Regions from separate parts of the Zhihengliuella flava genome, predicted to be linked through region 1. Evidence: riboswitches for the same ligand, from Rfam matches in the RefSeq annotation. Region 1 holds a riboswitch; each other region holds the start of a gene.

The links. A riboswitch is a leader RNA that binds a small molecule or an ion and turns the genes downstream of it on or off. The one in region 1 is predicted to bind S-adenosylmethionine.
Region 2: another riboswitch for S-adenosylmethionine. It lies ahead of IW252_RS08820 (acyl-CoA dehydrogenase family protein); the one in region 1 lies ahead of IW252_RS03325 (bifunctional o-acetylhomoserine/o-acetylserine sulfhydrylase).
Region 3: another riboswitch for S-adenosylmethionine. It lies ahead of IW252_RS05135 (methylenetetrahydrofolate reductase); the one in region 1 lies ahead of IW252_RS03325 (bifunctional o-acetylhomoserine/o-acetylserine sulfhydrylase).
Region 4: another riboswitch for S-adenosylmethionine. It lies ahead of IW252_RS08790 (ABC transporter ATP-binding protein); the one in region 1 lies ahead of IW252_RS03325 (bifunctional o-acetylhomoserine/o-acetylserine sulfhydrylase).

What each region holds. Positions count from the first base shown of each region.
Region 1 covers NZ_JADOTZ010000001.1:704,133-711,070, reverse strand. The annotation lists gene hutI (imidazolonepropionase) at 1-828, shown strand, start outside; gene IW252_RS03350 (HutD/Ves family protein) at 825-1,391, opposite strand; gene tpx (thiol peroxidase) at 1,479-1,976, shown strand; gene IW252_RS03340 (aminoglycoside phosphotransferase family protein) at 2,064-2,912, opposite strand; gene IW252_RS03335 (CPBP family intramembrane glutamic endopeptidase) at 2,925-3,794, shown strand; gene IW252_RS03330 (VOC family protein) at 3,909-4,556, opposite strand; SAM riboswitch class IV at 4,699-4,814, shown strand; gene IW252_RS03325 (bifunctional o-acetylhomoserine/o-acetylserine sulfhydrylase) at 4,882-6,243, shown strand; gene metX (homoserine O-acetyltransferase MetX) at 6,351-6,938, shown strand, end outside.
Region 2 covers NZ_JADOTZ010000001.1:1,894,052-1,900,989, reverse strand. The annotation lists gene IW252_RS08835 (LLM class flavin-dependent oxidoreductase) at 1-984, opposite strand, end outside; gene IW252_RS08830 (methionine ABC transporter permease) at 993-1,679, opposite strand; gene IW252_RS08825 (methionine ABC transporter ATP-binding protein) at 1,672-2,505, opposite strand; SAM riboswitch class I at 2,511-2,603, opposite strand; gene IW252_RS08820 (acyl-CoA dehydrogenase family protein) at 2,740-4,095, opposite strand; SAM riboswitch class I at 4,089-4,190, opposite strand; gene IW252_RS08815 (alpha-amylase family glycosyl hydrolase) at 4,350-5,999, opposite strand; gene IW252_RS08810 (carbohydrate ABC transporter permease) at 5,999-6,856, opposite strand; gene IW252_RS08805 (carbohydrate ABC transporter permease) at 6,853-6,938, opposite strand, start outside.
Region 3 covers NZ_JADOTZ010000001.1:1,106,478-1,113,415, reverse strand. The annotation lists gene IW252_RS05145 (MFS transporter) at 1-1,070, shown strand, start outside; gene IW252_RS05140 (nuclear transport factor 2 family protein) at 1,075-2,070, opposite strand; SAM riboswitch class I at 2,325-2,429, shown strand; gene IW252_RS05135 (methylenetetrahydrofolate reductase) at 2,515-3,495, shown strand; gene metE (5-methyltetrahydropteroyltriglutamate--homocysteine S-methyltransferase) at 3,555-5,903, shown strand; gene IW252_RS05125 (aminotransferase class V-fold PLP-dependent enzyme) at 6,015-6,938, shown strand, end outside.
Region 4 covers NZ_JADOTZ010000001.1:1,886,073-1,893,010, reverse strand. The annotation lists gene IW252_RS08800 (ABC transporter substrate-binding protein) at 47-1,351, opposite strand; gene IW252_RS08795 (LacI family DNA-binding transcriptional regulator) at 1,486-2,469, opposite strand; SAM riboswitch class I at 2,753-2,845, shown strand; gene IW252_RS08790 (ABC transporter ATP-binding protein) at 2,851-3,678, shown strand; gene IW252_RS08785 (aliphatic sulfonate ABC transporter substrate-binding protein) at 3,860-4,876, shown strand; gene IW252_RS08780 (ABC transporter permease) at 4,873-5,787, shown strand; gene IW252_RS08775 (hypothetical protein) at 5,784-6,383, opposite strand; gene IW252_RS08770 (hypothetical protein) at 6,433-6,938, opposite strand, start outside.

The DNA of each region.
Region 1 (6,938 bases):
GACCAGGAGCGCCGGCACGCCCGGATCGCCTCGGCGGTGGCCGATCACGTGACCTACCTCGGCGCCCACCTGGTGCCGCCGGGCGCCGACGCCGAGGAATACACGGAGCTGGTGTGTACCGAGATGCTGACCGCGGTGCGCCCCTACGTTCACTCCGCCGACGTCTTTTGCGAGCGCGGGGCCTTTTCCGAGGACCAGTCGCGTCGCGTGCTGGCCGCCTGCCGAGACGCCGGTCTAGGCCTGCGCGTGCACGGCAATCAGCTGGGCCCTGGACCCGGGGCGCGCCTCGCCGTCGAATTTGGTGCGGCCAGTGTGGACCACGTGAACTATCTCGAGCCCGACGACGTCGCCGCACTGGCGGGATCCTGGTCCGGGTGGGATTCCGCGTCGGCTACCGGCGCACCGGGCGTGGTGGCCACCTGCCTGCCCGCGTGCGACCTCTCGACGCGGCAACCGCTGGCGCCGGGACGTGAGCTGCTGGATGCCGGCGTGGAAATTGCGCTGGCGTCCAACTGCAACCCGGGGACCAGCTACACCACCTCGATGGCCTTCTGCGTGGGCACCGCGGTCCTGCAGATGGGCTTGAGCGTGCAGGAGGCCGTGCGCGCGGCCACCTTCGGCGGGGCGCTCGCGCTGGGTGTTCAGGACACGGTTGGCAGTATTGAGGTCGGCAAGCGAGCCGACGTGCAGCTGCTCAACGCGCCCTCGGCCGCGCACTTGGCGTACCGGCCGGGCATGCCCCTCACGCAGGCGGTGTTCCGCGAGGGCGAGCGCGTCGACTCGCGCGGCGAGGTACGCGGCTCGGGGCGCGGCGGGGCTCGCCTCTAGCCGGCGGTGTAGGTGACCACGGCCAAGAACCCCCGCCCGGTCACGGCCGTCTGGTCGGCTCCGGAGCCGACGACGACGTCGAGCTCGGTGAGCGAGGCGGCGTCACCGGACGCGCCGCCGCCCTCGCCCGTGGCTAGCTGGGCGTGCCCCGCCAGCAGCATGCCGTACTGATCATTGCCGAGGGGTAAGGCCCGTTTCTTGCTGAGTTCAAGGACGAGAACGCTCACGGACGTACCGTGCGCCGCGAACGCGTTTAGGCAGACCACCGGGCCGGTGGGCAGCGACGCGGTGGTCTGCGCGGCGCCGTCGTACGTGAAGGGACGGTATTGCTCGATCGCCTGCTCGCGCCCGTCCACGGTCAGCACCAGCAGCTCGCCCTCCACCACGGTCTGCACCCGGGTGAAGCCGTCGTAGCGGGAGAATTCGCCAGCCTGATCGACGAGGGCGAGGCTGAGCCGACGCCGTTCAGTGGAGAGGATTTCACGCGTCTTGCCGCGGCCATTGCGCCAAGCGGAGACGGGCAGCTCGGAGGTACGGATCAGATGCTGCGCTGCGGAAGCCATGCCCTCAGCCTACGGCAGGGCGGCCCCCGCGGTGTCATACGTCGCGGGCGCTTCGCCGCACGTCAGGGGGCGTGGTAGACATGAGCCATGGCTAACATCACGCTGCAAGGAAATGACGTCCAGACGGTCTCAGAACTGCCCGCCGTGGGTTCTACCGCTCCCGAATTTACGCTGGTCGGCGCGGACCTGTCCGAGGTGAAGTCGACCGACTTCTCCGGTCAGCGCCTCGTGCTGAACATCTTCCCGAGCGTTGATACGGGCACCTGCGCCGCCAGCGTGCGCGAATTCAACCAGCGCGCCTCGGAGCTGGAGAACACCACCGTGGTGTGCGTCTCCGCTGACCTTCCGTTCGCCCAGGCACGCTTCTGCGGGTCCGAGGGTCTTGAGCGCGTGGTCACCGGTTCCACCTTCCGCTCGAGCTTCGGCGAGGACTACGGCGTGAAGTTTGCCACCGGTCCGCTCGCCGGCTTGAACTCGCGTTCGGTGGTCGTGGTGGATACCGACGGCACCGTCCTGTACACCGAGCAGGTCGCCGAGACGACGGAAGAGCCGAATTACGAGGCCGCGGTTTCCGCGCTGTCCTAACCCGCCTAGCTCGACCGGCCGCCCCGCGGTCCGTGCCTCACGCACGGGCCGCGGGGCGGCCGTCGTATGGTCGCTAGGCGTGGAGGATCAGATCGCCTCCCGCGCGGCATGGACGCGTGGTGCGACCTTGCGCATGAGCTTTCCCCAGTTCGGGGCATCGGTCCGCAGGCTTGCGTTATAGATCCCCTCGAGGCGCATGGCGCCGTCCCAGATCCGCGCTCGCCGCGCTTGTTCCGCATCTCGGGCCAGCTCATCCACGAGGTCACGCCCGTGCCATGCGGCGAGATACGCGACGTTGAGCGCGGGATCCCACGCGGCGGCCAAATCCCAGTCGAGGATGCCGCTCACGCGCCCTCCGATCCAATGCATGTTGTGCCCGGCGAGGTCCCCGTGGACTAATTGCGCCGGCACGTCGGCGAACTGGCGCAGCTCCGCGAGCACCAACGCGGCGTCGTGGACCAACGCCGCGCCGCTGGCCGGATCCGAGGCATGCTCGCCGAGCGCCGTGAGCGTGGTGGCGATCTTCGATTCGGTCCACGGCCCGCGGTAGGCAAATGGGGGAGCCAACAGCTCGCGCAGCGGCGCCACATCCACGGCGGCAAGAGCCGCGATCACCTCGCGTAACCGCACCGGGTCGCCGGTGTGCGGCGGGTGCGCCGCGCCCGGGATGAACTCTTGCACGACGGCGCCGTCGGCAATCCGGCTGAGGGAGCAGGGCACGGCGTAGGGCAATCGCCCGCTCAGCGCATCAACGAGCGCCACGCGGCGCGGTAGCTGGGCCGCTTGGACGTCGTCGCGCGCCATCCGCAGGACGGCCTCCTCGGTGACAAGGACCTCGTGAAACTGCCCGCCCTCCGCCACGGAGCCCTGCGCCCACGCCGGGCCGGGGTAGAGGTTTTCGGCCAGGGCAATCTCAGAGTCTGTGGGCGGGCGCATACCATCGATCCTATGAGCTCGTCCCGTGTGCCTGAACCCGCCGTCGGCGCCCCCGGCGCGTTGCAGCCCACCGCAGGCCGGCCCGCCCGCTGGCGCCTGTGGCTCGAACTGGGGCTGGTCTTGGGGCTCTCCCTCGGACAGTCAGCCGTCTACGCCGTCGTGAGCTTGGCAGACAAGCTCACGCGTGGTCCGCTGGCCGAGCAGACGACGAGCATGAACACCTCCCGCGCCGAGCGCCCCGTGTTTGACCTGCTGTACCAACTGCTTGACATCGCCTTTGCGCTGGTCCCGGCCGTCCTGGCCCTCTACTTCTTGTACCTCCTGACGGGGCGCACGCCCTTCGCGGTACTGGGCTTCGGGGTGCGGCGTCCGGGGCGTGGGCTCCTGCCCAGCGTGGGGTACGACGCCGCCACGGGGACCGCGCTGTTCCTCGCCATCGGCGTCGGGACGCTGGGCGTGTACGCGGCGGGGCGAGCGCTCGGGATGACCACGGCGATCGCTCCCGCAAACCTCGGCGACTACTGGTGGACCATCCCGGTGCTGTTGCTCTCCGCCGTGCGCCACGGGGTCTTGGAAGAAGTCCTCGTGGTTGGGTTCCTCTTCCACTACCTGCGGCAGCTCGGAGTGCACCAAGGGCCGTGGCGGGCGTGGGCCATCATTCTCATCTCGGCCGTGTTGCGGGGCAGCTACCACCTGTATCAGGGGTTCGGTCCGTTCCTCGGCAACGTGGCCATGGGCGTGGTCTTCGGCTGGTTCTATCAGCGTTCGATGGACCGGGGGCAGCCGCGGGTGATGCCCCTGGTGGTAGCCCACGTGTTGCTCGACGCGGTGGGCTTCATCGGGTTTGCCCTGTGGGGGAGCGCCATCGGAATTGGTGCCTGAGCGGGCCGGGAGCCCGAGCGGGCAAGGAATCCTCCCGAGACGAGCAGCGGCGGGGCGTGCGTTCCTGACGCTGTCAGAAACGCACGCCCCGCCGCGGTGATCTCGTGAGGCGCTTTAGAGCGTCACCAGACCGTGGGGCGTCATGAAGGAGACGGACATGATGCCCGGAGTCCCGTTCGGGGCCAGCCAGTCGACCGTCACATCATGCAACGGGTGCTGCTCCGGCTCACCCAGCCACTCGGCCACGCGCTCCGGCGAGCCCGCAATGGAAATCTGCGCAATCTGGCCCGCAGGATTCTCCAGCGCTTGAGAGGGGTGCAGCGGGGCCGTGCCCTCATCCCACTGGATCATGTAGGGCACCTGCGGGTCGGCGATGAGGCCCTTGATGCCGATCTGCTGCCAGGTGAGTTCCTGACCGTCCGGGAACTTCCGATTGCCGGGAACGCGCGTGCGCCCCAAACGATCCTCGAAGCCGGAAAGATCCTCGACGGCGACGACCCAGCCCATCCATCCGCCGCCAGCTTCCGAGCGGGCGCGCACGGCCTGGCCGAACGGCGCCTTGATGCTGGAGGGGTGATCCAGGACCTCGACGACCTCGAGGTACTGGTTGTGCTGCAAGGGAAAAATAACGTTCCGGGTACCGAAGCGGGGATGGACGCCGCCCTTGACAGATTCGAGACCGAGCTTTTCTGCCACCCGTTCAGCAGTGGCCGTCAGGCCGTCCGGTCCGCACGCGTATGAAACATGGTCCAACCTCATCATGTGCTCATGATGGCACTTTGTGAGATAGCTCTCGACTTAGGGTTGCCTAAGTTTGTCATTCGGGTGCATTTTCGTCGCGCGTGAACGTGTGTTTCGCCTCGAGCTTGCGGCGCACGGCCTCGTGACACACACTAGAGCGCAAGGTCATGAGTGCCAGCGCAAAACCCCGGTTTGCTGGCCGGCAACCCTCCACTCGCGGTGGGGTGCCCCGGGTGAGGACCTGGCCTCGAGCCGACCGGCCCGGGGCAAGCGCGGGTACGCCCACGGCGCCAGGCTCTCTGGTGTTGGCGCGGCGGGCGGCCCCACACGGTAAAGGGGAACGTCCATGACGCAGCACAGTACTCAGGCCCATTGGTCCTTTGAAACCCGCCAGATTCACTCCGGCCACGTGCCGGACCCCGGCAACGGCGCCCGCGCCCTGCCGATCTTCCAGACCACGTCCTTCGTGTTCCCGAGCGCCGAATCGGCCGCCGCCCGCTTTGCGCTCGCCGAGCTCGAGCCGATCTACACCCGGATCGGCAACCCCACTACCGACGCGGTGGAGGCGCGGATCGCGGATCTCGAGGGCGGCGTGGGCGCCCTCCTGCTGTCCTCGGGCCAGGCCGCCACGTCCTTTGCGCTATTGAACGTGGCGGAGTCCGGGGACCACATCGTCGCCAGTCCCAGCCTGTACGGGGGGACGCAGAACCTGCTCAAGCACACGCTGAAGCGTCTCGGAATCGAGGTCACCTTCGTGGCCGACCCGGATGATCTCGAGGCATGGCGTGCCGCGATCCGTCCACGCACCAAGGCGCTGTTCGCCGAAGTCGTCTCCAACCCACGCCAAGATGTCCTGGACATTGAGGGCGTCGCCTCCGTCGCCCACGCGGCAGGAGTGCCCCTGCTGGTGGACAACACGCTGGCCACGCCATACCTCATCCGCCCGCTGGAGCACGGAGCCGACGTCGTGATCCACTCCGCCACAAAGTACCTCGGCGGGCACGGCACCGCGATCGCTGGCGTCATCGTCGATGGCGGAACGTTCGACTTCGCGGCCGATCCGGAGCGTTTCCCTACCTTCAACACGCCGGACGAGTCCTACAACGGGCTGGTCTTCGCCCGGGATCTTGGGGTGGGCAGCGCCCTGGGCGCCAATTTGGCGTTTATCCTCAAGGCCCGGGTGCAATTGCTCCGGGACCTCGGATCCTCCCTCTCGCCCTTCAACGCGTTCCTGATCGCCCAAGGTCTGGAGACGCTCAGCCTCCGGATCGAGCGCCACGTGGCCAACGCCAACACCGTCGCCGAATGGCTTCAGGACCGGGACGACGTCGTCCGCGTCGCCTACGCCGGGTTGAAGTCCAGCCCGTGGTACGAGCGCGGCCAAAAGTATGGGCCGCGCGGCACAGGAGCCGTCGTCGCCTTCGAGGTGGCGGGCGGCAGCGCCGCCGGGCAGGCCTTCGTCGATGGCCTCAGCCTGCACTCGCACGTCGCGAACATCGGCGACGTCCGCTCGCTCGCCATCCATCCGGCGAGCACCACCCACGCCCAACTCAGCGAGGCCGAGCAGGCCGCAGCGGGCGTGACGCCGGGCTTGGTGCGCCTCGCGGTCGGCATCGAGCACGTTGACGACATCATCGCGGACCTGGAGGCCGGATTCGCCGCCGTCGAGGCCCGCGCCACCGCCGAACCACGCGAGGCCGCTGTTTAGTGACGCCGACGGACACCTTTACCGCAGTCAGCCGCCCGGCCAGCAATGCACCACGGCCGGGCGGCACGCCCGCCGAACTCGCCGGCGCCGAACACCTCGCCGATGGCATGCTGCGCGTGCTGTCCACGGGGCCGTACACGTTTGACGCCGGCGGGCAGCTCGACGCCGTCGACATCGCCTTCGAGACGTGGGGCACCCTCAACGCGCAGGCCTCCAATGCCGTCCTGCTGCTGCACGCCCTCACGGGGGATCCGCACGTGGCCCGCGGTAGCAGCGAGGAAGCCGGCTGGTGGGACGGATTCGTGGGGCCTGGGGCTCCGATCGATACGGACCGCTACTTCGTGGTGGCCCCCGGCATGGTCGGCGGCTGCAACGGGTCGACGGGGCCGGGCAGCGCCGCCCCCGACGGGAGGGCCTACGGTTCGCGTTTCCCGCTGACCACGCTGCGGGACGCCGTGCGGCTGGAGGCCAGGCTGGCCGACGCGCTCGGCGTCGATGTCTGGCACACGGTGCTCGGTGGTTCAATGGGCGGCGCACGCGCCTTGGAGTGGGCTGCGACGTTCCCCGAGCGGGTGCAGCGGTGCGTGCCCATTGCCACGACGGCGGCCTCCACGGCGGAACAGATTGCTTTCGCGCAGATTCAGACGCAGGCGATCCGCCTCGATCCCCGCTTCGACGGCGGGGACTACTACAGT
Region 2 (6,938 bases), 1.2 Mb from region 1:
TAGGCCGCCGAGGTCCACGCCCAGGCCTCCTCCAATGTGCGCCACGACGTAGTCCAGGTCCAGCCACTCGTCGAACTCCGCCTGTTTGCGCTGCACCTCGGCCTCCGTGCTGCCCACGAGGAAGGAGAGCCCGGCGAAGACCTTCAGGTCCTCCGGCGAGCGCCCGGCCGCCACAGCCTGCTGACGGAACTTCGTGGCGTTGCGGCGGGCGTGTTCCGGTCCCGGGGCGAAAATGAAGGTCGCCTCCGCGTGCTGGCCCGCGAAGCGCCGACCGCGGTCCGAGGAGCCCGCTTGGAAGAGGAACGGGGTGCGCTGCGGGCTGGGCTCCACCAGGTGCGGGCCCTCAATGCTGTACCGCGGCCCGGCGTGATGGATCCGGTGCACTTTGGCCGGGTCCGCGTACAGGCCAGCCGACTTATCCGCGGCGACGGCGTCGTCCTCCCACGAGCCCTCCCACAAGGCGTAGGCGGCCTCGAGGTACTCCTCGGCCCACGTGTAGCGGTCCTCGTGGTCCGCCAGCCCGGCGCCACCGAAGTTTCGATGCGCGTTGTCCAGCACGCTGGTGACGACGTTCCAGCCGACGCGCCCACCGGACAGGTGGTCCAGTGTGGAGAGCTGCCGGGCGAACTGGAAGGGGTGGTTCTGGATGATGGAGCTGGTCAGCGCCAGCCCAATCTCGCTCGTGCTGGCCGTCAGCGCGGACAGCAGCACCAGCGGATCGTTCGCGGGCACCTGCAGGCCCTTGCGCACGTGGGCGTCGTGGCCGCCGTCGTATTCGCCGTACAAACCGGCGACGTCGGCGAAGAAGAGCGCATCGAACTTGGCATCCTCCAACGTGCGGGCCACGTCCTGCCAGAGCGCCAGCTCGTTGAAGCGGTGCTGCTGGGCCTCGGGCTGGCGCCAGTGGCCGCCCAGGATGTGGTTGGGGGTATTCATGACGAACGCGCTCAGCAGAAGGCGCGGGCGAGTGGCAAAGGTAGCCAAGAAAACTCCTAGTGACGCTTGTCGAGGCGGCGGGCGTAGCGCGTTCCGCCAATCTGGACGGCTTGGACGAGGACGATCATCAGCACGATCGCGAGCAGCATGACGGCGGTTTCATACCGGTAGTAGCCGTAGCGGATGGCAAAGTCGCCGATGCCGCCGCCACCGACGAGCCCAGCCATCGCCGAATAGCTGATGAAGCTGACCGTCATGATGGTGATGGAGCCGATGAGCGCCGGGCGCGCTTCGACGAGGAGCACGTCCCGGACAATTTGGCCGCGCGTGGCGCCCATCGACCGGGCGGCTTCGACGACCCCGGATCCCAGCTGCGTCATGTTCTGCTCTACAAACCGGGCGAAGTACGGAATCGCGTTGATGGTCAGCGGGACGATCACCGCGGCGGTGCCAATGGTGGTGCCAACGATGATGCGGGTGATCGGGATGATCGCGATGAGCAGGATCAGGAACGGGAAGGAACGGATCACGTTGACCAACGAGTCCACGATCCGGTGCAGGCGCGGGCGCGGCTTCAGGCCCACCGGTGAGGCGGAGTAGAGCCAAATGCCCAGGGGCGTGCCGATGAGCACGGCCACGGGGATGGCCACCAGCAACATGGCAAACGTCTGCCCCATCGCCACGCCGATCTCCGGCAGCAGCTCAATGATGCGGTTGAAATCGAATCCCTCGACGTCAGACATGGGCCAGCTCCTTCGCGGCGGTGGAGTTCGCGGCCACGTGCCGGCGGCGCTCGGCCAGTGGGACGCGCTTGATGTGCAGGTCGGCGTCGAGCAGGTAGCGGCCGATCTCCGTGGTGGGCTGGAACGCTCCCGAGCGGAGGTCATCGACGGCGAACCGCTCGGCGATGCGCCCGGCTTCCATGACGGCGACGTCATCCACGATGTTCTTGACGACGTCCAGCTCGTGGGTGACCACCACGGTGGTAATGCCCAACTGCTGGTTGATGTCCGCGAGGTACTGCAACACGGATCCGGTGGTCCGTGGATCCAGCGCCGAGGTCGGCTCGTCGCACAGCAGCACCTTGGGCTTGGTGGCGAGGGCCCGGGCGATCGCGACGCGCTGCTTCTGCCCGCCGGAGAGCTTCGCCGGGTAGGACCGCGCGCGGTCGCCGAGGTCGACGATCTCCAGTGCCTCCGCGGCCCGTTCCCGGCGCTCGCGCTTGGGCACGCCGGCGAACTTCAGGGACAGCTCCACGTTCTCCTGTGCGGTGCGGTTATTCAGCAGGTTGAAGTGCTGGAAGATCATGCCGAGTTGGTGGCGTTCGCGGCGCAGCCCCTCATCGTCCAACGCGGTGAGATCGACGCCGTCGACGACGACCTGGCCGCTGGTGGGGCGCTCCAGCAGGTTGATGTTGCGCAGCAGGGTGGACTTGCCGGCCCCGGAGAAGCCAATCACTCCCTGAATGGATCCGGCGGGGACGTCGAGGCAAACGTCGTCGACCGCGGTGAAGCCGTCCTCACCCCGCTTGCCGGCGAAGTGCGTGGACACGTTACGAAGACTAATCATGCTCTCCTCCATCGGTCCTGGCGGTAGCACCTTTCCGTCGTGACGGATGGTTGCTGCGGCGTCGTCGAGCCAGATCTCTCGGCCGCTCTGGATGGGTGTTCTATGCGGTTGTGATTCCAGCTTGTGCCGGTGGTCTCAGGTGCGGCGAATCGCGCCGACGCCGCGCGTCACGATCCGACGCACGCGGCGTCACAAGTCAGAGTGTTGCGCTCGTGTGACGCTGTGTGACGTGGCCTAGATCTGCCGGATGTACGACGACGCCGCCTCGCCCGCCGAGTCGTGCGTGGCCGGGGGCGTGCCATTGACCTCGTAGTCGCCGATGATGCGCGCCCGGTAGATCGCCGGGTTGTGTGTGGCGATGGTGCGCGCGTTGCGCCAGTGGCGGTCGAAGTTACAGCTCGTTGAGGTGGCGGAAGCGCCGAGCCCGTCGAAGAGTTTGGACGCGGCCGCGAGCACCAGCGGCTGCACCGCCGATTGGGCGCGATTCGCCACCAGCTCGCACGCCGTATAGGTCTCCTGCGGGCTCAGCTCCTCCTGGGCGAACAGGCTCTCCACCTCCGCCACCGCCGCGAGGACCACGGACTCGGCCGCAAAGGACTGCGCGGAGATCTCCCCGATGAGCTGCAAGACTTGGGGCTCATCGCGGAGCGGGACGCCGGTCCCGGTGGTGAAAGCCCGGGTTCGGGCCTGCACCGCGGCCCGCGCATCCGCCAACGTGGCGCGCGCGATGCCGGCCTGCACGGCCAGCAGAACCAGCTGGAAGATCGAGGACTCCGGGAAGTGCGGCTGCTCCGTGGGGCCGAACAGCGTGTCCACCGGGACGTCGTCGAACACCGTGGAACCGGTACCCGTCAGCTGCTGCCCAAACCCATCCCAATCGTCGTAAATCTGCACGCCCGAATGGGACGTCGCCACCACGGCCAGGTGCCGCCCCTCGCGGGTCGGGTTCGTCGCGGCGACGACGGTCCAGTCGGCGAAGATGGTGCCGGTGCAGTAGTACTTGGTCCCCGTGACGCTGACCCCGTAGGGCGTGACGTTCAATTGCGTGTTCCACGAGCCCATGCGGTTGCCGCCGCGCTCCGCATAGGCGTTGCCGATGAGCTGACCGGCGGCGATCCTCGCCACCCACTTGGCCCGGACCGCCTCATCCGGGTGCACCAGGATCTGTTCCACGAAGGCGATGTGGGCACGCAAGAGATGGGCGATCTGCGAGTCGGCCTCGCCGAGCTCGATCAGCAGGCGGAACGTGTCAGTCAGGGACGCCCCGTACCCACCCTCGGAGGCGGGGAGCCGCAGCGCGCCGAAACGCTCCGCATTCAGCCAGCCCACCTGTTCGATCGGCAGGCGGCGCAGCGCATCCCGCTCCGCCGCCCCCGCGGCGATCCGCGCAAAAACGGGCCGAAAACGCCCCGCGAGCTCGTCATACTGGCTCCCCACCGGCGTTCCCGGGGTGACCTTGAGCAGCAGCCGTGGCTCGGCGTCCTGCGCTGCCGCGGCGGCCGCCTGTTGGGCCTGCTCGACGGCGGCACGCTGCGGATCCGTGGCGGACGGGTTGGTGGTGGAAATACCCAAGGAAGAATCAGCCTCCATCGCTTCTGGCGTGAGCACCTTCCCGCGCCGGGCTGTACCGGTGGGGGTTGCTGCGGCGTCATGGAGCCAGATCTCTCGGCCGCTCTGGATGGTTTGGTTGAACCATTCGGCCACAGAAGCGCGCTCATGACAACCTGAGGCGATGCGGTGACCGCACATTTCGTCATGTGTCGCCAGATGGCGAGCCGGTGACCCGCCGGCGCGCGGCGCCGGCGTCATCAACTCACTCTGTGACAGGCCGCTGAGGCGATGCGTTACGCAGCGGGACCGGTCAGAACCCAGGCTGCCGCATCAGCCGGGAGCCGATGCTCCTTCACCTCGGCTGAAGCGATCAACAACCGTCCCTCCGGCAACTCCACCGCGTGCTCGCCCATGGCCACGACGACGGCGAGGCCGGTGCCGCTGCGGCACACCATGGCCTCCCCCTCGAGGTTCCAGTCGGCCCCCGCATGCGGGTCGAACTGCCCCGAGGCCACCAGCTCGCGCCGGATCCGCACCGCCTGCCGCGTCATCGCCAGCAGGGAATCCGCCGACTGTTCTTGCGCGTCAATGCTGTACCGCCCCCACCACTCCGGCTGAGGCAACCACGGAACCGCACCGGCGTCGTCCGCGAACCCGTGGGCGCCGTCACCGCCCACCGACCACGGCAGGGGCACGCGGGCCCCATCCCGGCTGACGCCCCCACGGAACCACATCGGATCCCGGCGTTGATGTTCGGGAACGTCGACTTCCGGAAGCCCTAGCTCCTGCCCCTGGTAGAGGTACGCCCCGCCGGGAAAGCCCAGTGTGGCCAACACCCCGGCGCGCGCCCGCCGCGCCCCCACGGTCCCACCTCCAAACCGGGTCACCGTCCGCACGAGGTCGTGATTTTCCAACGCCCACGTCGGTGCCGCGCCATGCTCCCGGCGCATGGATTCGAAGCGTCGTCCGGCATCCACCCAACGCTCCGGTTCCCATCCGAGCCGGGCGAAAGCGAACGCGAACGTCTGGTGCATTTCATCCGGTCGCGTATACCGGGCGGACCGCTCTGGCTCCAGATTCACTTCTCCGACCAGCACGCGAGGCGGTTGGTACTCCTCTGCCAGCCGGCGCCAGCGCCGGTACACCTCGTGCACCGCTTCCTGGTCCATGACCAGGGGGTTCGAGCGCAAGCCATCAATCACCGCTGGAACGCTCGGTGAATCCGGCAAACCGGGCGCCTTGAACAAGCCGTGGGCCACATCAATGCGCGCCCCGTCCGCGCCGCGGTCGAACCAGAAGCGGAGCACGTCATCAAACATGTCCCAGATCTCCGGCTCGTCCCAGTTCCAATCGGGCTGACCCGGGGAGAAGAGATGGAGGTACCACTCCGTGTCCACGGCCGACTCCGGCGCGATGCGGGACCACGCCGGGCCGCCAAAGACGCTCAACCAGTTATTCGGCGGCTGCCCATTTTCCCGGCCGGGCTCGATGTGGAACAAGCGGCGGGCCGCGGATCCCGGCCCTTCCGCCACAGCCTGCTTGAACAGCGGATGCTCGGTGGACGTGTGGTTCGGGACGATGTCCATCAGCACACGCAGGCCAAGCTCGTGGCAGCGAGCCGCGAGTTCGTCGAAGTCCTCGAGCGTCCCGAACAGGGGGTCAACGCCGCAGTAATCCTGAACGTCATACCCCTGATCCACCCCGGGAGACGGCTGGAACGGCGTCAACCAGATACCGCTCACGCCCAGCGCTGCGATATACGGCAGGCGCTCGATCACCCCGCGGAGGTCCCCGACCCCGTCGCCGTTGGAGTCCGCGAAGGAGCGTGGGTAGACCTGATAGACCACCCCGGTCTCCCACCACTTCTCGTCTAAGGCGCGCTGGTCCAGCGGGGAAACGCTAGGACCAACCGGCGGTCCGCTCAGCTCGGCGGGAGTGGGCATCACTTGGTTGCTCCTGACGTAAGTCCTTCAACAATGCGGCGTTGGAAGATCAGCACGACGATCACCAACGGGATGGTCACAATGACGCCAGCGGCCATCTGCTCGCCATACGGCGCCTGAAATTCACTGGCGCCCGTGAACTTGGAAATCGCCACGGTGGCCGTCTGAAACTTCGGGTTATTGACCATCGATAGGGCAATGATGAACTCATTCCAGCTGTGGATAAACGTCAGAATCGCGGTCGTGAAGATTCCGGGCGCGGCCAGCGGCAAGAGGATCTTCCGGAAAGCCTGCCACTTCGTGGCGCCGTCGATCATGGCCGCCTCTTCCAAGTCGAACGGCAACTGCTTCATAAACGTGGTCAGGTTATAGACGGCCAGGGGGATGGCGAAGGACAGGCTCGGCACGATCATGGCTTGATACGTGTTGATCCACCCGATGTCAGAGAACAGCCGCAGCAACGGCACCACGACCGAGATTCCGGGGAACATCGAGGTAGCGATAATGACCGCGAGGATCACGTTCTTGAACCGGAAGTGCAAGCGCGAGATCGCGTAGGCCGCGAAGATGGCCAAGAGCAACGCGAGCGTCGTGGTGACGGTGGCGACGATCAGGCTATTGACGAGGGCCCGCGCGAAGTCGGAGGAGCCGCTAAAAACCTTGGCGTAGCTTTCCACGGACAGCGTCTGCGGGAACAGGGACGTATCAAAAATATCGCTGGTTCGGCGCAGGCTGGAGACCAGCATCCAGTAGAACGGGGCCAGGCAGTAGACCCCGATGAGGATCAAGGCCACTGGCTGGGCCAGCTTCTTCCAGGAACGCGGGGCCCGCGGAAGGGTCAGTGTTTGCGTGGTCATGGCTGCTTCACCTCGTGGGTCGTTGTACGGGCGCCCGGTTGCCGTGCTGGAGGTACGACGGCGTCGTCAGCTGCTGCGCGAC
Region 3 (6,938 bases), 400 kb from region 1:
TCCTCTTCATCGGCGCATGGGCCGGGCTCATCGCGGACCGGTATGACAAGCGCCGGTTGCTCATGATCACGCAGACGGCCATGGGCCTCACCGCGCTGATCTTGGGCCTGCTCGTGGTCACCGAGACGGCCGAACTGTGGCACGTGTACGTCATCGCGCTGGCGCTCGGCGTCGGCAGCGCGTTTGATGCCCCGGCGCGGCAGGCGTTCGTCTCCGAGGTCGTCGCCAAAAAGGACATTCCCAACGCCGTCGCCCTGAACAGCGCCTCCTTCAACCTCGCCCGCCTGGCTGGCCCGGGCGTCGCCGGCCTCATCATCGCGTGGGTGGGCACCGGCCCGGCCTTTCTCCTCAACGCCGCGAGCTTCGCGGCCGTGCTCTTCGGCATCTCCCGCATGAATGTTGCCGCGCTGTACCGGGCGGAGCCAACCCCGCGCGGCAAGCGCCAGATCCGCGAAGGCCTCGCCTACATCGCCGGCCGTCCGGACTTGATCGTGATCCTGACGATGGCGTTCCTTGTGGGCACGTTTGGATTCAATTTCCAGATCACGAACGCCATGATGGCCACCAGCGTGTTCGGCCGCGGTCCCACCGAGTACGGAGTCCTCGGCTCCATCACCGCCGTCGGCACGCTCGGCGCGGCGCTCTGGGCGGCCCGCCGTGGCCGGTTCCGGCTCCGTTACCTCGTCGGCGGCGCCGTCGTGTTCGGGGTGGCTGGCGTCGCCGGTGCGCTCATGCCGTCCTTCTGGTGGTATGCGCTCACGCTGGTGCCCGTCGGCCTCGGGGCGGTGACGTTCCTCAACGGCTGCAACACGTCCATTCAGCTGTCCGTGGCACCGCAGTATCGGGGCCGCGTGCTGGCGGTCTACATGGCGGTCGTCCAAGGCGGGACGCCGATTGGGGCGCCGCTGATTGGCTTCATCGGGGACACGCTCGGCGCGCGCTGGGCCGTGGGGCTCGGCTCTGGCGTTGCCCTCCTCGCCGGGGCGTGGGCGCTGTACTTGGTGCTGCGCGGGCGGTTCGTCATCCGGGATGACAACCCCGCCACCGGTTCGCTGCCCGCGGTGAAGTAGCGCGCTATTCGACGGCGACGGGGGTGACGGTCACGTTCGACGTCGACACGTCGAGCTTTGCAGTGAACGTGTAGGTCTCCGTCACGTCCACGTCCGTCATCGCTCCGGTGGCTAGGTCCTGTTCCGTGAGCTGGAGGGAGACGTCCGCCTCCAGCGGGGCGAGGACCCAGCCGCCGTCGAACCCCGTGATCTGGATCTCCGGATACCGCTCGACCTCCCAGTCGATGGTGCTGGCGTCCACCCGGTCGACGGTGTCATACGCCAGCGGGCAACCGGCGGGCATGAGGACTTGCTGCTCGGTACACCCGTCGAGGTAGGCGCGCACCTGCTGATCCACCTCATCCGTCAGCGCCTGAGTGGGCTGTGACACCAACTGAACGGGATCCTCGGCGTCGCTGTACTCGGTGACAATGCGGCTGGTTTCCTCCGCCCGGAAGAATTGCTGCTCAAAGGACGCGGTGACGATCGCCGGCGGGAGGACCGGGAAGGTCGCCGCGCCGGCCTCGAGCGGTGCCTCAGTCCCGTTGACCACAACGTCCGTGGTGTTGGCCGCGTTGACCTGCACCTGCGGCAGCTTTCCCACCTGCAAGTCCCACTGGTCGAAGAACAGCCACTGCTGGCCGGTGCGCACCAGCCGGAAGTCGGTGTGGTAGCCGCGGCCTTCTACGCCGTAGGAGACCCGCACAGACGCGCGGTCCCCCTCCCGGTCTTCTTCCTCGATCTGCACGTCGCCGAGGGCCGCAGCGGAGGCCGCCAGCGGTTCGCGGGAGAGCATCAGGCCATTGCCTTCGGCCGGGGCGTCGAGGTTGAGGTAGCCGAGCGCGGTGGCGCCGTCGCCCTCCTGGAGAGCGGCCACGTAGTCAGCCACCACGCGTTCGGGACCAAAGTGCTTGGCATTGACGACGGCGATGGCCACGCCGGCCGCCACGAGGACGACGATCAGGGCCACCGCCCAGATGGCGATGACCCTGCGAAGCCGCGCTCGGATCGTGGTGTGCACGGGCCATACGCTACCAGCGGCGCAGGCTGCGGCCGTTCTTTGCGGGCGCGGCCGGTTTCCCGGCGCAGGCGCGGGTACACCGCGACGTACCGCGTCATCATCACGTCTTATGACGCGCGTGAGACGCGGCACCCCGGATTTCCGGGGGACACATCCGGCCACACGGAGTCATCGCGGGTCATGTGCAGCACTGTGAAGCGCCCGCCGCCGACTCATTTGTCCGTTCTCCCGCCGGCACCGCAGTCTGGTTCCACAACCCATCCAGAGCGGCTGAGAGATCTGGCTCGACGACGCCGCAGCAACCATCCGGACCCGGCCCTGCCGGCTCGGAACGGTGCTACCGCCAGAAGCGATGGAGACGCATCCACGGTCCCCACGCCCACCGTCGTCGTACCCGGTGGGTGTGCGTGGCGTACTCCTTCGCACTAACTGCGAGGAGAGACGATGACAGATCTGCAGGCATCGACGGCACCGTCGTTGTCCTACGAGCTCTATCCGCCCCGGAATGAGGCGGCCGCCGGCAGCCTCGTCGAGACGATTGCGGCGCTGGAGGCCACGGCACCCGACTACGTGTCCGTCACCTACAACGGGAGCCCCGCCCGGCGGCGGGCCTCCGTCGAGCTGATCGGACACCTGATCGAACACACCCGACTGCGCCCGCTGGCCCACCTGACGTGCGTGGGGGAGAGCCGCGCCTCCCTGGACCGCCTGGTCAATCACCTCGTGGCACTCGGGGTGCGCGGGGTGTTGGCCCTGCGCGGCGATCTACCCCCGGGGCACGACGCCGTCGGGCCGGGCGAGCTGCCCTTCGCCCGGTACCTCGTGGAGCTGATCCGCGAGGTGGAGGCGCGCCGCTCCGCCTCGCTGGCCGCGGGGCGGCTGGCGATCGGTGTGGCCGCGTACCCCACGCGCCACCCCGAGTCGCCGAGCTTCCAACACGACGTCGAGGTGTTGCTGGCCAAGGAACGGGCGGGCGCGAACTTTGCCATTACCCAGATTTTCTTCGACGCGGCCGAATACGCCCACCTCGTGGCGGCCGCCCGCGCCGCCGGGGTACGGATCCCCATCGTGCCGGGGATCATGCCCGTCAACAGTGTGCGGCGGCTGACCCGGCTGGCGGAACTGGCCGGGCTGGCCCCCGACGCCGCGCTGCTGGCACGGCTGGAGCGGGCGTCGACTGATGCCGAGCGTCGCCGCATCGGGATCGACCACGCGGCCGCGTTGGCCCATGAAGCCTTCGTGGCAGGAGCCCCCGGCCTGCACCTGTACACGTTCAACGACGCGGTGGATTCCGTCGCCGTCGTGGACCAGCTCGGCCTCACGGGCGCCGGGACGGCGGACGCGGCGGGCGCAGATTTCGGCGACGCCAATGCGTTGGCTAGCGCCTACGCGGAGGCCGCGAACCGGCCGCTCGCCCACGCCTGAGCCGGCCGCCACACCAACACATTCCCTTTGATTTCAACCCACTCACCCTAGGAGTCACCATGACCACGTTCCCGAACGCCACCATCCTCGGCTACCCGCGCATCGGCCCCCGGCGCGAGCTCAAGCGCGCCGTCGAGTCCTACTGGGCCGGCCGCAGCACCGAGGCGGAGCTGGAGTCCGCCGCCGCGTCGCTGCAGGACGCCACCGTGGAGCGGCTGCGCGCGCTGGGTCTGACCGAGTCCTCGGCCATTCCCGCGGACTTTGCGCTGTACGACCAGGTGCTGGACACCACGGCCGCCTTGGGCGCCCTCCCGGCCCGATTTGCTGACCTGGCCGGGCCGGGCGGGGAAATTGGCCTCGACGCGTACTTCACGCTGGCCCGCGGTGACGCCGAGCGCGCCCCGCTGGAGATGACCAAGTGGTTCGACACGAACTATCACTACCTGGTCCCCGAGATCGGACCGGAGACCAGCTTTGCCGCGCTGGCCGACCGCCTCGCCGGGATCGTGCGGCGCCATCGGGCCCGCGGCGCCACGCTCCGCCCCGTGCTCGTCGGGCCCGTGACCTACCTGCTCTTGGCAAAGGCGGCCGACGGCGCGCCGGAGACCTTCCGGCCGATCGATCGCCTGAACGACGTCGTCGCGGCCTACCGCGGCGTCATCGCGCAGCTGGCCGACGCGGGGGCCGACTGGGTGCAGCTGGACGAGCCAGCCCTCACCACCGAGCACGGCAGCGCCCACGTTGACGACGCCGTGCTCGCCTACCGCGAGCTCGCCGATGCCGCGGGGTACGACGCCGGCACCCGCCCGGGACTGTTCGTCACCACGGGCTACGGCACGGCGGGCGACCCGGCCGCGCCGGGGCAGGCGCTCGCCGAACTCGCCGCCGCCGGCGTCGATGCCGTCCACGCGGACCTCGTTCGCGGCGCACGCCCCGGCACCGAGGCGCTGCAGGCGCTGGGGGACACCCGGTTCGTCGCCGGCATCGTGGACGGACGCAACGTCTGGCGGAACGATCTGGCCGCCTCCGCTGACTTGCTCACCTCCCTCGAGGCAGATGCCTCGGTGGCCACCAGCACCTCCCTGCTGCACGTCCCGCACGACGTCGCCGCTGAGACCAACCTGCCGTCCCCGCTGCCGCACTGGCTGGCGTTCGCCGACCAGAAGGTGAGCGAGGTGCTGACGCTGGCCGCCGGCGTCGAGCAGGGCCCGAACCGCTCGGCCGAGGTCGCGGCTCAGATCCAGGAGTCGGAGGACGCGAAGGCCGAGCGTGCCGCGGCCGAGGGCGTGCGGCGCGCCGAGGTGCGGCAGCGCACCGCGGCCATCACGACCGAGGACGCGACCCGCGCCGATGCCGCCGATCGGGCGGCGGCCCAGGCCGAGCGCCTGAGCCTGCCGGCGCTGCCGACCACCACCATCGGTTCCTTCCCGCAGACGGGCGAGGTCCGCAAGGCCCGTGCCGCCCACCGCGCCGGATCGCTGACGAATGAGGAGTATGACGAGTTTCTCCGCGCGGAGATCAAGCGGGTCATCGACCTGCAGGAGGAGATCGGTCTCGACGTGCTGGTGCACGGCGAACCGGAGCGCAATGACATGGTCCAGTACTTCGCGGAGAACTTTGACGGGTTCGCGGCCACGGAGCACGGCTGGGTGCAGTCCTACGGCTCGCGCTGCACCCGCCCCTCCATCTTGTGGGGCGATGTGTCGCGGCCGGAGGCGTTCACCGTCCCGTGGATCGAGTACGCGCAGTCACTCACCCAGAAGCCGGTCAAGGGGATGCTCACCGGGCCGGTGACCATCCTCGCGTGGTCGTTCGTTCGCAACGATCAGCCGCTCGCCGAGACGGCCAATCAGGTGGCGCTGGCCCTGCGCGACGAGGTCGCTGACCTGGAGGCCGCTGGCATCGCCGCCATTCAGGTGGACGAGCCCGCGTTGCGCGAACTGCTGCCGCTGCGCGCGGCCGACCAGCCGGCCTACCTGGACTGGTCCGTCAACGCGTTCCGGCTGGCCACCTCTTCCGTCCGCGTGGACACGCAGATTCACACCCACCTCTGCTACTCGGAGTTCGGCGAGGTGATCTCCGGAATTGACGGCCTGAACGCGGACGTCACCTCCATCGAGGCGGCCCGCTCCAAGATGGAGGTCGCGGCGGACCTGCAGGAGTTCGGGTTCGGCCGCGGTGTGGGTCCCGGCGTCTATGACATCCACTCGCCCCGCGTGCCCTCGGCCGGCGAAGTGGAGGAGCTGCTGCGCATCGCCCTCGCCAGCGTCGGAGAGCGCCAGCTTTGGGTGAACCCGGACTGCGGGCTGAAGACCCGCGGGTACGAGGAGACGGTGGCCTCGCTGAAGAACCTCGTCGCCGCCACCGCCTCGGTCCGCTCCGTGGACCTGGCCGCCCAGCCGGCCTAACGGCCCGCTCGCCGCGAGCACCCACGGCGGGCCGGGCGCCGACGCCCACGCAGGCAGCGCCCGGCCCGCCGCCGACGATCAGCACACCACCGACGAGCTGAGGAGCCCCTCATGAGTTCGACCACCAGCATTCACGCCGGCTACACCCCCGCCGGCCCGCACTACCCCGTGGCCACGCCGGTCTACGCGAGTACAGCGTACGAGTTCGAGTCCTACGCCGCGGCCGCGGAAATGTTTGCCCTGACGCGAGCCGGGTTCACCTACACGCGGACCGGCAACCCCACCGTCGCAGTGCTGGAGCAGCGCCTCGCGGCGCTGGAGGGCGGCGTCGCCGCCGTCGCCACCGCCTCCGGTCAGTCCGCCGTCGCGCTGGCCCTCATGGCGCTCGCCGGCCGCGGCGACGCTGAACGTCCCGGCGGCCCGGGGTACGACGCCGGTCCGCGCCATCTGGTGGCGGCCCGCCAGCTGTATGGGGGAACGGTGGACCTGCTGACGGACACGTTCGCGGACTTCGGGTACCACGTGGACTTCGTGGACCAGCACGATCTCGACGCCTGGCGCGAGGCCATCGGTCCGCAGACCCGGGCGGTCCTGGTGGAATCCATCTCGAATCCGTTGGCGGAGCCCGCGGATGTGCCCGCGATTGCTGACCTCGCGCACGCGGCCGGGGCGGCGCTGGTCGTGGACAACACGCTCGCCACGCCGGCACTGCTGAACCCGATCGCCCACGGGGCCGACGTCGTCGTGCACTCGGCCACCAAGTTCCTTGGCGGCCACGGCGCCGCCTTGGGCGGGGTCATCGTGGACGCCGGCCGGTTCGATTGGGCGGCGGATCCCGCCAAGTGGCAGCAACTGGCGGGGCCAAAGGAGCGCTACGTCGGGGACCAGACGCTGGTGCAGCGGTACGGGCAGCTGGCGTTCGCGATGCTGGTGCGTAGCAAGTACCTGCACGATGTCGGGCCCTGCATCGCTCCGGCGGCGGCCGCGGAGATTAGCCGCGGTATCGAGACCCTGCCCCTGCGCATGGCCCAGCAC
Region 4 (6,938 bases), 1.2 Mb from region 1:
TCGGTTCACGGGTCGCCTGCTGGTCAGGCGAATCGGCCGGTTCGGGCTACTGGCTCGCGGTCTGGGACGTGAGCAGCACCTGCAGCTCCGCGAGCGCGTCTTCGGGCGACTGTTCGCCGGTGATGGCGGCGTAGACGGCGTCCTGAATCGCGGCGGTGGTTTGGCCGTACTGGACGGTCTTGGGCCGGGGCTGGGCCGACTCAATGGAACCCAACAGAGTGGGCAGGTAGGGCAACGAGCTCACCACGTCGTCGTCCTCGAAGTACTCGCCGTAGACCGGGGCCCGTGAGCTGAGCTCGAGGCGCTGGCCCTCCTGCTCACGGCTGACAAAGAAGTCGATGAAGTCCAGCGCAGTGGCCTTATTCTCGGCGAAGGTGGAGACGGCCAGATTCCGGCCGCCCAGCGTGGAAACGCCCGTGCTCTCCAAGCCCGGGATCGGGGCAACCTCGAACTTCCCCGCTACCTCGCTGGACCCGTCCTCGGCGCTCAGCGGGTTGTAGATGTATGGCCAGTTGCGCAGGAACACGAGGTCACCACTTTGGAAGGCCTGACGCCCCTGTTCTTCCTGGAAGGTGATGGCCTTTTCCGGGATCATTCCCGACTCGAATCCGTCCACCAGGAAGTTGAGCGCCGTCAGGGCTTCCGGCGTGTCAACGCTGGGCTGCCCGTCTTCAGTAAACAGGGTGCCGCCGGCGGAGGTGACGGCCTCGCTGAAGTTCACCGTCAGGCCCTCATTTTTGTCGAACTGCCCGGCGTAGCAGCTCATGCCCTCGGCCTCAGGCAACGCCAACACCGCATCGCACGCAGCCTGCATCTCATCCCACGTCTGCGGCATTTGCACCCCGGCCGCGTCCAACAGGTCAGACCGCCCATAGAGCAGCGCCCCATCGGTGTAATACGGGGCGGCAAAGAGCTGATCCGCGTACGTGCCGGCCTCAACCGTCGCGGGGATCATCTCCGCCACCGGCAACTCGTCTTCGGGCAACGGAGCAATCCAGCGGTTGGCGGCGAATTCACTGGTCCACACCACATCGAGGTTGAGAACCGTGTAGGTGTCCGATTCGAGTTGGGCGTTCTGCACCATTTGCTGACGCTGCTGATCGGCGTCTAGGGGGAGCTCGATCCACTCCACCTGCTCGTCCGGGTGCTCCGCGTTCCAGGCGTCAATGGTTTCCTGCGCTGCCCCGGAGGAATCCGGGCTGCTGACATAGGTGATGGGACCTCGCCCTTCGAAGGATTGCGGGTCACCGGATTCAGAGCTCGCGGCCGAGCTGCAGCCGGTCAGCGCGAGGGCGCCGATGGAGACGATGGCCGTGACGGCGAAGGGACGATTCGAGCGACGTTGCTTCATGATGTTTCTCCTCGTGGAACGGTGGTGCGGGCGGGTTGATGAACAGGGTTTCTGGGCAGGACTCAGTACGGCGCTGCGGACTCGCGTGTCGAACGCGGCCAGTCAGCGGCGCGATGGTGGGTGTGTGGGAATCGCTAGGGCGAGTAGGCAGGCACGGGGCCGGTGGTTCCCCGCGTGATCAATCGGTGCGGCAGGATGCGGTTTCTTCCGTGTTCGCCAAGCAGAACTCTGACGGCGAGTTCGCCCATGGGTACCAAGGGCTGGGCCACCGTGCTGAGGGGCGGATGGACATGCCGGGAGGTTGGCGTGTCATCGAATCCCAGCACGGAAAGATCATCCGGGACGCGGAGGCCTCGGCGCTGCGCCTCGTTGACGGCGGCGGCGCCCATCTCATCGCTGAGGGCAAAGATTGCGGTCAGGCCGGGGTCGCGCCGCCACAGTCTCTCGAGGGCCGGAAGTGCGCTTTCATAGAGCGAGTTGCCACGCTCTTCCAGCGGTGTGGCCCCGGCCTCAGCCATCGCGCGGCGGTAGCCGCGTTCGCGAGGCTTGTTCACGAGGACCGACGACTCGTCCCCGGCCAAGAGCCCAATGCGTCGGTGCCCGGCGTCGAGGAGTGCTTTGGTCCCCTCATAGGCCGCCAGCTCGTCGTCGATCGCGATGCTGGCGAACTCGCTGCCCTTGCGAATGGCCACGGAGATCAGGGGGATGCGCGATCCCGCGGCGCGGCGCATGTCCGGAGTGATCGCGGAGGAAATGAGGACGACGCCGGCGGGCCGGTAGGCCCGGAGCGTCCTGAGGTAGTCGGTGGCCAGCTCGGCGCCAGCTCCCGTGCGTCCCAGCATGACGGCGTGCCCGGATTCCCGCGCGGCACTTTCCACGCCGCTGAGGATTTGGGAGGCCAAGGCGTCGGACACCGCCGGCGCCAAGACGCCGAGAAGGGCGCTTTGCGAGGTCTTCAGGCCGCGGGCAAGCGAGTCTGGCTCGTAGCCGAGCTCGTCGATGGCGGCTTTCACGCGCTCCCGGGTCCCTTCAGAAAAGCCGGGAACGCCGTTAACGACGCGCGACACCGTGGCGGCGGAGACGCCCGCTCGAGCTGCCACTTCGCGGATCGTCGCCACGTTCTTCTCCCTCCCGTTGAGACCTCGCCTGCCGGACGGCACCCGGCGCCTGTGTTGCGTAAGCAGTGCCGCATCCGGCGTCGTCACGTAATCGTTTGCGTGACGACTGCCCTCGACACTAGAGGTGGTGATTTGGGCCACGCAAACGTTTACTAAACACGGATTGAGGGGCCGGTCCGGACGCCACAGCGCGTCTTCGAGGCCGCCGATGGCTCAACATCGCGTCACATGAAGGCCCACGACGTTGCGCTCGGCGTCATGTTCAGTCTTTAGTAGTGCACACCAACCATCCAGAGCGGCTGAGAGATCTGGCTCGTCGACGCCGCAGCAACCATCCGTCATGACGGAAAGGTGCTAACGCCAGGACCGATGGAGATGAGCATGACTTCCTCTACGCTGTCCCCCGCTGCAGCCACGACGGCCAGCACCGCCGCGCCCGTCGCCTCGGAGCGCGCCCTGCCCGTGACCTTCGACGCGGTGTCCAAGGCCTTCGGCTCCGCCACCGTGCTGCGGGACATCACCCTTGACGTGCGCCCCGGAGAGGTCCTGGCCATCCTCGGGCCCTCCGGCTGCGGCAAATCCACGCTGCTGCGCGCCGTCTCCGGGCTGGATTCCCCCACCACCGGCGCCGTCCGGATCGGCGGCACACCGGTGACCGGCATCGCCGAGTCCGCGGCGTTCGCGTTCCAGGAACCCCGCCTGCTGCCGTGGAAGTCGATTCGGGACAACGTCGCGGTGGGCCTGCCGCGCGGCACCGACAAGTCGGCGGGCCAGCAGTTGGTCACGGAACTGTTGGAGCACGTAGAACTCGCCGCGCACGCCGATCACCGGCCGCGCGAGGTCTCCGGCGGCATGGCCCAACGCGCCTCGCTCGCCCGCGCACTGGCCCGCCGGCCCGGCGTCCTCCTGCTAGACGAGCCGTTCGGCGCGCTGGATGCGCTCACGCGCTTGAAGATGCAGGACCTGCTGCTGGACATTCACGCCAAGCACCCGGCAACCATTCTGCTGGTCACCCACGACGTGGATGAGGCCCTCCAACTCGCGGACCGCATCCTGGTCCTCGGCCGCACGCCGGGCACCGACGGCGCCACCGTCGCCGAATGCCTTGAGGTCCCCGGTCGGCGCCCGCGGGACCGTTCCGGAACAGAGCTCAGCGCCTTGCGCTCACGCCTGCTCGAAGAGCTCGGCGTGGACCCCCACCGGCACTAGGACGACGGCGTCGTCCGGCGCCCACCGACGCGCCGCCGTCGTTCACCTCGATGAGCGGCCGCCCCACGCACCGGGCGCACCCGGCCCACCCACGCCTGGCGCTCACCTCCCCGCCGCGCTACCGCCCGGCCCCACACACCTTTCCGTACCGCATCACCTCGCACTCATCATCAGGAGCATCATGAAATCTTTGACCCGCACCCACCGCCTGCTGGGACTGACCACCGCCGTGGCCGCCACCGTGGCCCTCACTGGCTGCGCCGGCGAGAATGCCGAAGCCAGCGCGGAGACCCTCAACGTGGACTTCGCCACCTACAACCCGCTGAGCCTGATCATCAAGGATCAGGGTTGGCTGGAGGAGACGCTCGAGGACGAGGGCGTCGAGGTGAACTGGCTGCAGTCCGCCGGCTCCAACAAGGCCAACGAGGGGCTGCGCTCCGAGGCGCTGCACGTGGGATCCACCGCTGGCTCCGCCGCCCTGCTGGCCCGCGCCAACGGCACGCCCATCAAGACCATCGCCATGTACTCGCAGCCGGAATGGTCCGCGATTGTCACGCCGGAGGGCTCGGACATCGCCTCCGTCGAGGATTTGCGGGGCAAGAAGATCGCCGCCACCAAGGGCACGGATCCCTACTTCTTCTTGGTGCAGACCCTGCAGGAGCACGGGATGACCATTGACGACGTCACGGTGGAGAACCTGCAGCACGCCGACGGCTGGTCGGCGCTGAACAACGGTTCCGTGGACGCGTGGGCAGGCCTTGACCCGATCATGGCCGGCGCCGAGGAAGAGGGCGCGGAGCTGATGTACCGCAACCTGGACTTCAACACGTACGGATTCCTCAACGCCACCGAGGACTTCCTCGAGAACGAGCCCGAGCTGGCCCAGACCGTGATCGACGCCTACCAGAAGGCCCGTGAGTGGGCCGCGGAGAATCCAGAGGAAACGGCGGAAATCCTCGCGGACGTCGCGGGCCTCGAAGAGCCGATCGCCAACAAGGTCATCCTCGAGCGGTCCAACCTCGATGTGGACCCCGTGCCGGGCGATGCCCAGCGCAGCGTCCTCGAGGCCGTCGGCCCGATCTTCGTGGAAATTGGCGATGTCTCCGATCAGGAGAGCATTGACGAGGCCCTCGAGACGCTCTTTGACCCGTCCTTCGCCGAGAACGCCGACTCCTCCACCATCACGGAGTCATCATGAGCCCCACCCCGCACACGCACAGTAGCCGCGAGACGCCGGAGCACGACGTCGCCGCGCACGTCGCCGTAGGCTCCTTCGGGTCCAGCGCGGTCGAGCCGGCCAGCGAGCGAGAGCAACCCGCCACCGAACCGTCGGGCCGCGGCGCCTCGCGGCTGCTGAACACGACGGGCGGGCGCGTGATCCTCGGCGCCGTCGTGCCCGTGGTCATGCTCGCGGCGTGGTACCTGTCCACCGCCTTGGGCGTGTTCTCCCCGGTGCAGTTGCCCTCTCCCACCGCCGTGTGGAGTGCGGGTGTGGAGCTCATGGAGCGCGGAGAGCTGGGCCCTCACATCGGCATTTCCACCCAGCGCGTGCTGCTGGGCTTCGCCATCGGTGGCCTCGTGGGCCTGGCCGCGGGTTCGCTGGTCGGTTTGTCCCGGCTGGCGGACGCGCTGCTCTCCCCCACCATCGGGGCCTTCAGGGCGGTGCCGTCGCTGGCGTGGGTTCCGCTGCTGATTCTGTGGATGAAGATCGGCGAGGATTCCAAGGTCACCCTGATCGCGATCGGTGCGTTCTTCCCCGTCTTCACTACCGTCTACTTGGCGCTGCGCCACGTGGACAAGAACCTCATCGAGGCGGCGCGGGCGTTCGGCATGCGCGGGGTCAAACTCCTCACGGCCGTGCAGTTGCCGGCCGTGGTGCCGTCCATCTTCTCTGGCCTGAGGCTCGCGCTCGCGCAGGCCTGGCTGTTCCTCGTTGCGGCGGAGCTCATCGCGTCCTCGATGGGACTTGGCTTCCTGCTGACGGACTCTCAGTACAACGGGCGCACGGACCGGCTGATCCTGACCATCATCCTGCTCGCCGTGATCGGCAAGCTGTCCGACGCCGTGTTGGGACTGGTGGAGCGCTGGGCCATCAAGCGCTGGACCTAGGACCGGCGCTCGGCCGCCGTGGTGCGGGCCTTGACGGCGCACGCGATGAGGGTGCCCAGCATCGCGGCGTCGATCACCGGCACGGTCTGAGCGGGGACCGCCCCGCTGCCCACCAGTGGGGCGAGGAGTAGGGGCGCCGCCAACGCCACGAGCATCGCGCCCGCGGCAACGGTCATCCAGTGCGTGCGCAGCACCGCCGCCCAGACGGCCAACATGGCGAGCAGCGTGAGCTTTGGCGCGCCGAACATCAAGGCCGTCACGAGCAGCAGCAGGCTCACCCCGGCGAGGATCAGCGCCGTCTGCGCCACAGCGGGCGCGGGGTGGGAACGCGCGATGAACAGCACACCAATGGCCGCGGCGGTGGGGGCCGCCGCGGCGAGGAACCATAGCCACAGGGCGGCCCCGGAGAGGGCCGCATCCCCGCCACCCTGCTGCGCCATGCCAGCCAGAACGATCGCCACAATCACCCACGGCACGAAGGCCACCGAGTAGATCCACAGCAATTTGGAGGTGAAGCGGCTGGTTTCCGCCGCGTGAGCCGCGCTGGGCTGGGGCGCCTGGCCCGCGCCGGCGTCGTTCTGTCCTGCAGTGTCCATACTCTCGATTCTGCCGCGCGCCGCGGGCAGATGCCAGACGACGGCGGCGCTAGGCGGCCGCTCGTCGGCGGCGGAACCACTGGGCGATGGCACAAGCAGCCAGCATCAGCGCGCACAGCACGCCGACCCAGTAGGGTGCCACGGTGAACGCGGGCCCGAAGGCATCCGGCCGAGTCTCTGCATAACTTGCCGGCACCATGAGCCCACCCACGAACAGGTGTGCCGCGGTGAGCACCAGGCTGGCGACGCCCGCCCAAACGAGGATCTGTTCCCGCGTCTTAAACGCCCACAGCAAGAGCCCGATGCCGGTGACCGCATGGACTGCGCCATGCGAAAAGCCGAAGATCGTGAGCGCCGCGCCCAGCAAGATGCCAATGAGCGCCACACCCCGGTACGCCTCCACCGGCCGCGCAGCCAGATAACCGGCCAGCATCATCACGAGGGGAAACGCGCCAATCAACAGCGTCACGATCAGTGCCGGTGGCCGCCCGACGACGAGGTGCCCCAGCCCGCCGGAGATCAACGCAAACACCAGCGCATAAACCGCCGCCCCGG